One region of the Brachybacterium sp. AOP25-B2-12 genome, then DNA from elsewhere that is predicted to be linked to it. Evidence: predicted binding sites of a transcription regulator. Region 1 holds the regulator's gene; the other holds the start of a gene.

Region 1 (4,206 bases):
CGAGGATCCTGCGCTGCTCCGCGCTGAGGCTCTTGGGCACGACCACCTCGACCTCGACCTTGATGTCGCCGCGGCGCTCGGACCGCAGGGGCGTGATGCCCAGACCCTTGAGCGTGAGGACGTCACCGGGCTGGCTGCCGGCGCGGACGTCCACCTCGCGGGCGCCGTCGAAGGTCTCGATGGGCACCTTGGTGCCCAGTGCGGCCGAGGTCATCGGCACGCGCACGCGGGTGACGAGGTCGTCGCCGTCGCGCTCGAACAGGTCGTCGGCGCTCACGGTGAGCTCGACGTAGAGGTCACCGGAGGGACCGCCGGCCTCGCCGACCTCGCCGGCGCCGCGCAGCTTGATGCGGGTGCCGTCCTCGACGCCGGAGGGGATCTTCACCGTGGTGGTGCGCTCCTGCTGGACGCGTCCGTGCCCCGAGCACTCGACGCACGGGCTCTCGATGATGTCGCCGTGGCCCTGGCAGGCCGAGCACGGGGCCACCGTGACCATCTGGCCCAGCAGCGACTGGGCGACGCGCTGGACGTGCCCGGTGCCGCCGCAGACGGTGCAGCGCGTCGGGGAGGTGCCCGGGGCGCAGCACGAGCCCTCGCAGACCGAGCACAGCACGGCGGTGCGGAAGGTGACGTCCTGCTCGGTGCCGAAGACCACGTCCTTCAGGCCCAGGGTGGTGCGGCGCAGGATGTCCCCGCCGCGACGCTGGCGCGGGACCGGGCCCTGCGAGCGGCCGCGCATGCCGGCGGCGCCCCCGGCGAACATGTCGAAGATGTCGGAGAAGTCGAAGCCGCCGGCGCCGCCGAAGCCGCCCGCGCCCCCGGGGCCGCCGCCCATGTCATAGGTGCGGCGCTTGTCGGGGTTGGCGAGGGTCTCGTAGGCCTGGGAGACCTTCTTGTACTGCTCCTGCGCCGAGGGGTCGGGGTTGACGTCCGGGTGGAGGCTGCGGGCCTTCTTGCGGTAGGCGCGCTTGATGTCCTCGGAGGAGGCGTCACGGGAGACGCCGAGCAGGTCGTAGTAGTCGTCGTTCACGAGGCGGTGTTCCTGTCGTCGAGGTCGAGTCGGGGGTGCAGGGCGGGCCGGCCCCTGCGGCGAGGGGCCGGCGGCGCGATCACTGCAGGTATCGGGAGATGTAGCGAGCGAGGGCGTGGACGTTGGAGATGCCGGCGACGTAGTCCATGCGTCGGGGGCCGAGGATCGCCAGGTGCGCCCCGGAGCCGTAGCCGGCTCCCACGAGCGCCGCCTGGCCCAGCGCCGCGTCACGGATCTCCCCGCCGATCCGCACCTCGACGGCGCCCGGCTCGGGATTCATGTCCCCCAGCAGGCGCAGCAGCACGAGCTGCTCCTCGAGCACGTCGAGCAGCAGCTCGACCTCCCGGGAGAAGTCCGCGGCGGAGCGGGCGAGGTTGCCGGCACCGGCCAGCACGATCCTCTCCTCGCGACGCTCGTCGAACATCGCACCGAGCGCGGAGGCGACCTCCCCGGCCGCGAGCTGGTCCTCGACGGGCCGGGTGGCGACGACCCCGGCGAGGGCCTCGTCGAGCTCGGTGACCTGTCCGCCGATCGTCGCCCGCAGCAGGTCCCCCCGCAGAGCCTCGTAGAACTCGACGTCCCGCGGGGCGGCGAGCGAGATCGTCCGCTGGTCGACCCGGCCGGACTCGGTGATGAGCACCAGCAGCAGCATGGTCTCGCCGAGCCGCACGAGCTCGATGTGCCGCACGCGGGCCTGACGGCGCAGCGGATACTGCACCATCGCGACCTGGTGCGTCACCTGGGCGAGCAGGCGGACCGTGCGGCCCAGCAGCTCGTCGAGGTCCCCGGCGTCGGCCAGGAAGGACTCGATCGCGCGGCGTTCGGGGGAGGAGAGCGGCTTGATCCGGGCGATGTGGTCGACGAAGGCGCGGTAGCCCTTGTCGGTGGGGACACGTCCGGCGGAGGTGTGCGGCTGGACGATCAGCCCCTCGTCCTCGAGCACCGACATGTCGCTGCGGACGGTGGCCGCCGAGACCCCCAGGTCGTGCCGCTCGAGGAGCGACTTCGATCCGACGGGCTCACGGGTCGCGACGTAGTCCTGGACGATCGCGTCCAGGATCTGCAGCTTGCGCTCGTCCGTCGTGCCCACCTCCTCGTTCCGTCTCGCGCCCGCGGGGACCCGGTGCTCGTCCGCATCACGGTCCCGCGGGGGCCCGGGATCGCTGGCACCCGGGTCGGGCGAGTGCCAAGTCTACAAGCGTCGGCACGGCGCCCCGGTGTGTGTTCGCTCCCGGTGTACGGTCGTGGCCGTGTCCAGCTCCTTCCCCGATCGCTACGGCCGTGACGTGCTCTCCGGAGGTGGCGCGGACCACCCCCGGCGGCGTCCGACCTCGACGCCCGTGCCCGTCCGCCGGGACCTCGTGGTCGAGGACGCGACGACCGGATGGACCGGGGCCATCACCCGTGTCGAGAAGATCGCCGGCCAGCTCCTGGTCGAGCTCGAGGACGCCCGCGGACGCACCCGCTCGTTCCCCCTGGGGCCCGGATTCCTCGTCGACGGCAGGCCCGTGACCCTCACCCCGCCGCAGGCGCGCCCCGCGGATGCACGACCGCTGCGCAGCGCGAGCGGCTCGGTGTACGTCGAGGGCGCAGACGCCCGCACCGCCCGGGCCTCACGGATCTGGGTCGAGGGCAAGCACGACGCCGAGCTGGTGCAGAAGGTCTGGGGTCACGACCTGCGGATCGAGGGCGTCGTGGTCGAGATGCTCGACGGCGCCGACAACCTGCCCGAGCGCGTGCGGGACTTCTCCCCCGGGCCGGGACGGCGCCTGGGCGTGCTCGTGGACCACCTCGTCGCAGGATCCAAGGAGACCCGGCTCGCCGAGCAGGTCATGCGCCTGCCGGGAGCGCGCGGGAACGTGATCGTGCTGGGTCATCCCTACGTCGACGTCTGGCAGGCGGTGCGTCCCGCCCGAGTGGGCCTGAACGCGTGGCCGCACGTCCCTCGTGGCACCGACATCAAGGTGGGCAGCCTGCAGGCGCTGGGCTGGCCGCACGCCGATCAGGTCGACATCGCCCAGGGATGGCAGCGGATCCTGTCGACGGTCCGCAGTTACGCCGACGTCGAGCCGACCCTCTCGGGACGCATCGAGGAGCTCATCGACTGGGTGACCCAGGAGAGCTGACCGCCCCCGGGCGGGCACGGTCCCTGCCGACCCCGGCGTCCACGGGGGACATCCCCCGCGACGTGGCCTCGTCCGCTCGATACTCTGGTGCCCGACAGCGCCTGCCCCGACCCCGGGGCCGCGCAGCCCCCTCGCCGAGCCCGACCAGGAGCGCCACCCATGACCGAGAACACCGGCCCCGCCAACCCGTACGAGCCTCGTCCCGCGGGCGACGGCGGTTCTGCCCAGCCTCCGTACCAGGCTCCGCCGCAGCAGGGTGCCCCCGGCCCTGCCCCCGCGGCCCCGACCTCCGACGCGGCGCCGTGGAGCGCGCCCGCCCAGCCTGCCGCGCCGTACGACGGCTCCGCCCCGGCATCGCCGTACGGCAGCCCGGCACCGTCGGCACCGGCAACACCGTCCTCGGGTGCCGGTTCCGCTGCTCCGTACGGCAGCCCGGCCTCGGCGGCGCCGGTTCCGAGCGCCGGTTCCGCCGCGCCCTACGGCAGCCCCGCCTCGGCGGCGCCGCAGGAGCCGGCCGATCCGTACGCCGTGCCCGGCACCGGCGGCGCCGCCCCCCAGGGGTACGGCGCGCCCCATGCGGGCGGCCACGGCGCGCCCAAGAGCGATCCCTACGCCGTGCCGCCGCAGTCCGGCGCCGCACCGGGAGCGCAGGGCCATGGCCCCCAGGGTCCCTATGCGGGCCCGCAGGGCGGCTACGGGCCCCAGCCCGGGGGCGCCCCCGGGGCCGGCGCGCCGTCCACCCCGCCGGCGGGGTTCAAGGGCATCTACGAGGGACCGCTCACCGGCCAGCCCGTCAGCCCCTCGGATGTCAAGCTCTGGTCGATCCTGGCCCAGCTGTCGACGGTGGCGGGGTACGTGCTCGGCGCGGGCTTCCTCGGCTGGGTCGGCCCGCTCATCGTGTTCGTGATCTACAAGGACCGCGACCGGTACGTCCGGTACAACGCCGCCGAGGCGCTCAACGCCGCGATCGCCGTCCTCATCGCCGAGATCGCGCTGTCCATCGTCATCACGATCATCGCCGTCGTCACCTTCGGCATCGGGTCCGTGCTC
Region 2 (4,206 bases), on a different contig from region 1:
CCAGGGAGGACGCCGACGCGCTTCCCACCTCGTCCGTGCAGGGCGTCATCGACACCTGGGTCTGGACCGACTGAGCGCAGGAACGCCCTGGTCAGGGCATCACCAGCGTCTCACCTGACCTTCGTCGAGCCTTCGCCTCAGCGCTCGATGCGCCAGTCGATCGGCGTCGACCCCTGGGCGGCGAGCAGCTCGTCGGCCCGGGAGAACGGCCGGGAGCCGAAGAACCCCCGGGAGGCCGACAGCGGCGAGGGGTGCGGGCTCGCGATCACGGGGACGTCCCCGAGCATCGGCTTCAGGGACTGGGCATCGCGGCCCCACAGGATCGCGACGAGCGGGCCGCCGCGGGCGACGAGGGCCCGGATCGCGGTCTCGGTGATCGTCTCCCAGCCCTTGCCGCGGTGGGAGGCGGGCGCGCCCGGCCGCACCGTGAGCACCCGGTTCAGCAGCAGCACGCCCTGGTCCTGCCAGGCGCTGAGGTCCCCGTGCGGGGCCGGCGGGATGCCGAGATCGTCCCGCAGCTCGGCGTAGATGTTGGTGAGGGAGCGGGGGAGCGGGCGCACGTGCTCCTCGACCGCGAACGACAGGCCGATGGGATGGCCCGGCGTGGGGTAGGGGTCCTGGCCCACGATCAGCACCCGGACCTCCGCGAGCGGACGGGTGAAGGCGCGCAGGACGTTCTCGCCGGCGGGGAGGTAGCCGCGGCCGCTCTCGTGCTCGCGACGCAGGAAGTCGCCCATCGCGTGGACGTCCTGCTCCACGTCGGCCAGGGCGAGGGCCCAGTCGGGCGCGAGGAGCTCGGTCAGCGGCTTGGGCATGAGGGCAGTCTCGCATCCCGCGCGGGGCGCGGCGCGCCTGCCCGGGAGCGCCGACGGATCGCAGTAGCGTCGTCGTCATGTCCGCCGCCGCGTCCCGCCCGGAGTCTCCTCGGGGCGACTCCGCCCAGGTCGAGGGGCTGTCCGATCGGGATCGCCGCATCCTCGCGCTCGAGGGCCGCACCTTCCGATACGTCGGCGCCAAGGAACGGCACATCCGCGAGCAGCTCGGCATGACCCCCACCTCGTACTTCGTGCGCCTGAACGCCCTCCTGGACCAGCCCGCCGCGCTGCGGGAGGCCCCTGCCGTCGTGCACCGGCTCCGGGCCCGCAGGGTGTCCTCGCACGAGTCGGCGGGGGACCGCTCCGGGGACGCCCCGACGGGGCGCGTGGCCTGAGCCCGTTCACCCGCCGGGCGTGTGCTCCGGGCACGTCCGGCGCACTCCGGGTTTAATGGTCGCGTGGCTGATTCCTCGTACCCCTATCCGCCGGACCGGTTCGACCAGGAGGCGGAGACGTCGTCGTACCACGGCGCGCACCGCGCCGAGGAGCCGTTCTGGCGCCAGAACCTGCTCTACATCGTCATCATCGCCGCGGCGATCGTGACGCTGCTCGTGCTGCTGTTCGTGATCGGCGGCATGGGACGCGACGGGGGCACGGACACGGCGGCCACGACCACCGCCACCACCCAGGCGCCCCCCGCCGAGCAGCAGCCCTCCGACGGCGGCGGGCAGGCCCCGGCGGCGCCGGAGGGGGACCGCTCCACCCCCGTCCTCGTCATCAACGCCGGGGGCGAGAACGGGATGGCCGGCAAGTGGCGCACCGCGCTCGCGGACAAGGGCTGGACCGCCGTCGACATCCAGACCGCGCAGAGCCGCCAGGAGCAGGCCGTCGTGTTCTACCGCAGCGAGGAGGACGCCGCGAGCGCCCAGCTGCTGGCCCAGGAGGCGGGCGTGGGCGAGGCCCAGCAGTCCGACGAGTACGACGCCCGGATCACCTTCGTCGCGGTGCAGCCCCCGCAGTGAGACCCGCGGGCCGGGGATGCTCCCGGCCCCTCCGGTCCGGCACCGCGCGGTGCGCGGCCGACCTGCTCCCTGCGCGATGTTCGCCCTGAGCGTTCTTCGCACGCCCGATCGTTGGCACTCTCCGCGGTCGAGTGCTTATGATGATCTGGCACTCTCCGGGTGGGAGTGACAGCCGTTCGCGGCACGGCTCGCACCCGGGGACATCGACTGGACGCGAAGCGGCACCGCCGCGTCGTCGTCCGCGTGCATTCCGGCCCCGTGAGGGGCTCGTCGGGGCGTGACCTGAACGCCTCGGCGGGTCTCGTCCGTCGCGGGCACTGGGTCGGGTGGACACCACAGACACGGGAGAGATTCCATATGGCCAAGCTCATCGAGTACGACGCCGAAGCACGTCGCGGCCTCGAGCGCGGGATGAACAAGCTCGCCGACGCCGTCAAGGTCACCCTCGGCCCCAAGGGCCGCAACGTCGTCCTGGAGAAGTCCTGGGGCGCTCCGACGATCACCAACGACGGCGTCTCCATCGCCAAGGAGATCGAGCTCGAGGATCCCTACGAGAACATCGGTGCCGAGCTCGTCAAGGAGGTCGCCAAGAAGACCGACGACGTCGCGGGCGACGGCACCACCACCGCCACCGTCCTGGCCCAGGCCCTCGTCAAGGAGGGGCTGCGCAACGTCGCCTCCGGCGCCAACCCGATCGCGCTCAAGCGCGGGATCGACAAGGCCGTCAAGGCCGTCGCCGACACCCTGCTCACGCAGGCCGTCGACATCGAGACCAAGGACCAGATCGCGCACACCGCGGCCATCTCCGCGGGCGATCCGGCGATCGGCGAGCTCATCGCCGAGGCGCTCGACAAGGTCGGCAAGGAAGGCGTCATCACCGTCGAGGACTCCAACACCATGGGCCTCGAGCTGGAGCTGACCGAGGGCATGCGGTTCGACAAGGGCTACATCTCGCCCTACTTCGTCACCGACGCCGAGCGCCAGGAGGCGGAGCTGGATGATCCGTACATCCTGCTCATCAACTCCAAGCTCGCCAACGTCAAGGACCTGCTGCCGCTGCTGGAGAAGGTCATCCAGTCCGGCAAGCCGCTGTTCATCGTCGCCGAGGACGTCGAGGGCGAGGCCCTCGCGGTGCTCGTCGTCAACAAGCTGCGCGGCTCCTTCAAGTCCGTGGCCGTCAAGGCCCCCGGCTTCGGCGACCGCCGCAAGGCGATGCTCGAGGACATGGCCGTCCTGACCGGCGGCCAGGTCATCTCCGAGGAGGTCGGCCTCAAGCTCGAGACCGCGGGCCTGGACCTGCTGGGCACGGCGCGCAAGGTCGTCGTGACCAAGGACGAGACCACCATCGTCGAGGGCGCCGGCGACGCCGACCGCATCGCGGCGCGCGTCAAGCAGATCCGCACCGAGATCGAGAACTCCGATTCCGACTACGACCGCGAGAAGCTCCAGGAGCGTCTCGCGAAGCTGGCCGGCGGCGTGGCCGTCATCAAGGCCGGTGCCGCCACGGAGGTCGAGCTCAAGGAACGCAAGCACCGCATCGAGGACGCCGTGCGCAACGCCAAGGCGGCCGTCGAGGAGGGCATCGTCGCCGGTGGCGGCGTGGCCCTGCTCCAGGCCGGCAAGGACACTTTCGGCACCCTCGAGCTCGAGGGCGACGAGGCGACCGGCGCCAACATCGTCAAGGTCGCCATCGCGGCCCCGCTCAAGCAGATCGCGCTCAACGCCGGTCTCGAGGGCGGCGTCGTCGCGGAGAAGGTCAAGTCGCTCCCCGTGGGCCACGGCCTGAACGCCGCGACCGGCGAGTACGAGGACCTGCTCAAGGCCGGGATCATCGACCCGGTCAAGGTCACCCGCTCGGCGCTGCAGAACGCCGCGTCGATCGCCGGCCTGTTCCTGACCACCGAGGCCGTCGTGGCCGACAAGCCGGAGCCCGCGAAGGCTCCCGCCGGTGGCGACGAGATGGGCGGCATGGGAGGCATGGGCGGCATGATGTGATCCCGCACGGGGCGCTGTCCCGTTCGTGATCGCATCGGCCATCCGGTCGATCAGCACCGGAGCCCCGGTCCCCTGCGTGGGGGCCGGGGCTCCGTCGTGTCCCGTGAGCCCTCGGGCGCTCACGCTGCTGGGAGGATGGGTCCATGAACCATGAGGATCCCGTGCAGGGCCTGCAGCTGTCGCTCGACCCCGACGCCGTGCTGTGGTCGTGTTCCGAGCACGAGCGGGCGGGCAGGCCGCTGCTGGTGCTCCTGCACGGCTACGGCGCCGACCAGCACGACCTCTTCTCGCTGGCGCCCCTGCTCCCGTCGGAGCTCGCGGTCGCCGCCGTCCGGGCGCCCCTGCCCATGCCGGTGCCGAGCGCTGGGGCCGCG

The links. Region 1 encodes HrcA, which represses chaperone genes, less so after heat shock. Its sites were predicted from a motif close to TTNGCACTCGNNNNNNNCGAGTGCNAA; they were not measured.
Region 2: a site for HrcA is predicted at 1,949-1,975, ahead of groL (chaperonin GroEL). Genes of this name have one in related genera too.

What each region holds. Positions count from the first base shown of each region.
Region 1 is NZ_JBQSXW010000001.1:150,541-154,746, forward strand. Features, by position in the region: gene dnaJ (molecular chaperone DnaJ) at 1-1,030, opposite strand, end outside; gene hrcA (heat-inducible transcriptional repressor HrcA) at 1,110-2,120, opposite strand; gene ACT3TZ_RS00755 (DUF3097 domain-containing protein) at 2,281-3,156, shown strand; gene ACT3TZ_RS00760 (DUF4870 domain-containing protein) at 3,316-4,206, shown strand, end outside.
Region 2 is NZ_JBQSXW010000009.1:111,613-115,818, reverse strand. Features, by position in the region: gene ACT3TZ_RS08685 (hypothetical protein) at 1-74, shown strand, start outside; gene ACT3TZ_RS08680 (uracil-DNA glycosylase) at 138-815, opposite strand; gene ACT3TZ_RS08675 (DUF3263 domain-containing protein) at 893-1,210, shown strand; gene ACT3TZ_RS08670 (LytR C-terminal domain-containing protein) at 1,274-1,837, shown strand; gene groL (chaperonin GroEL) at 2,195-3,832, shown strand; gene ACT3TZ_RS08660 (alpha/beta hydrolase) at 3,976-4,206, shown strand, end outside.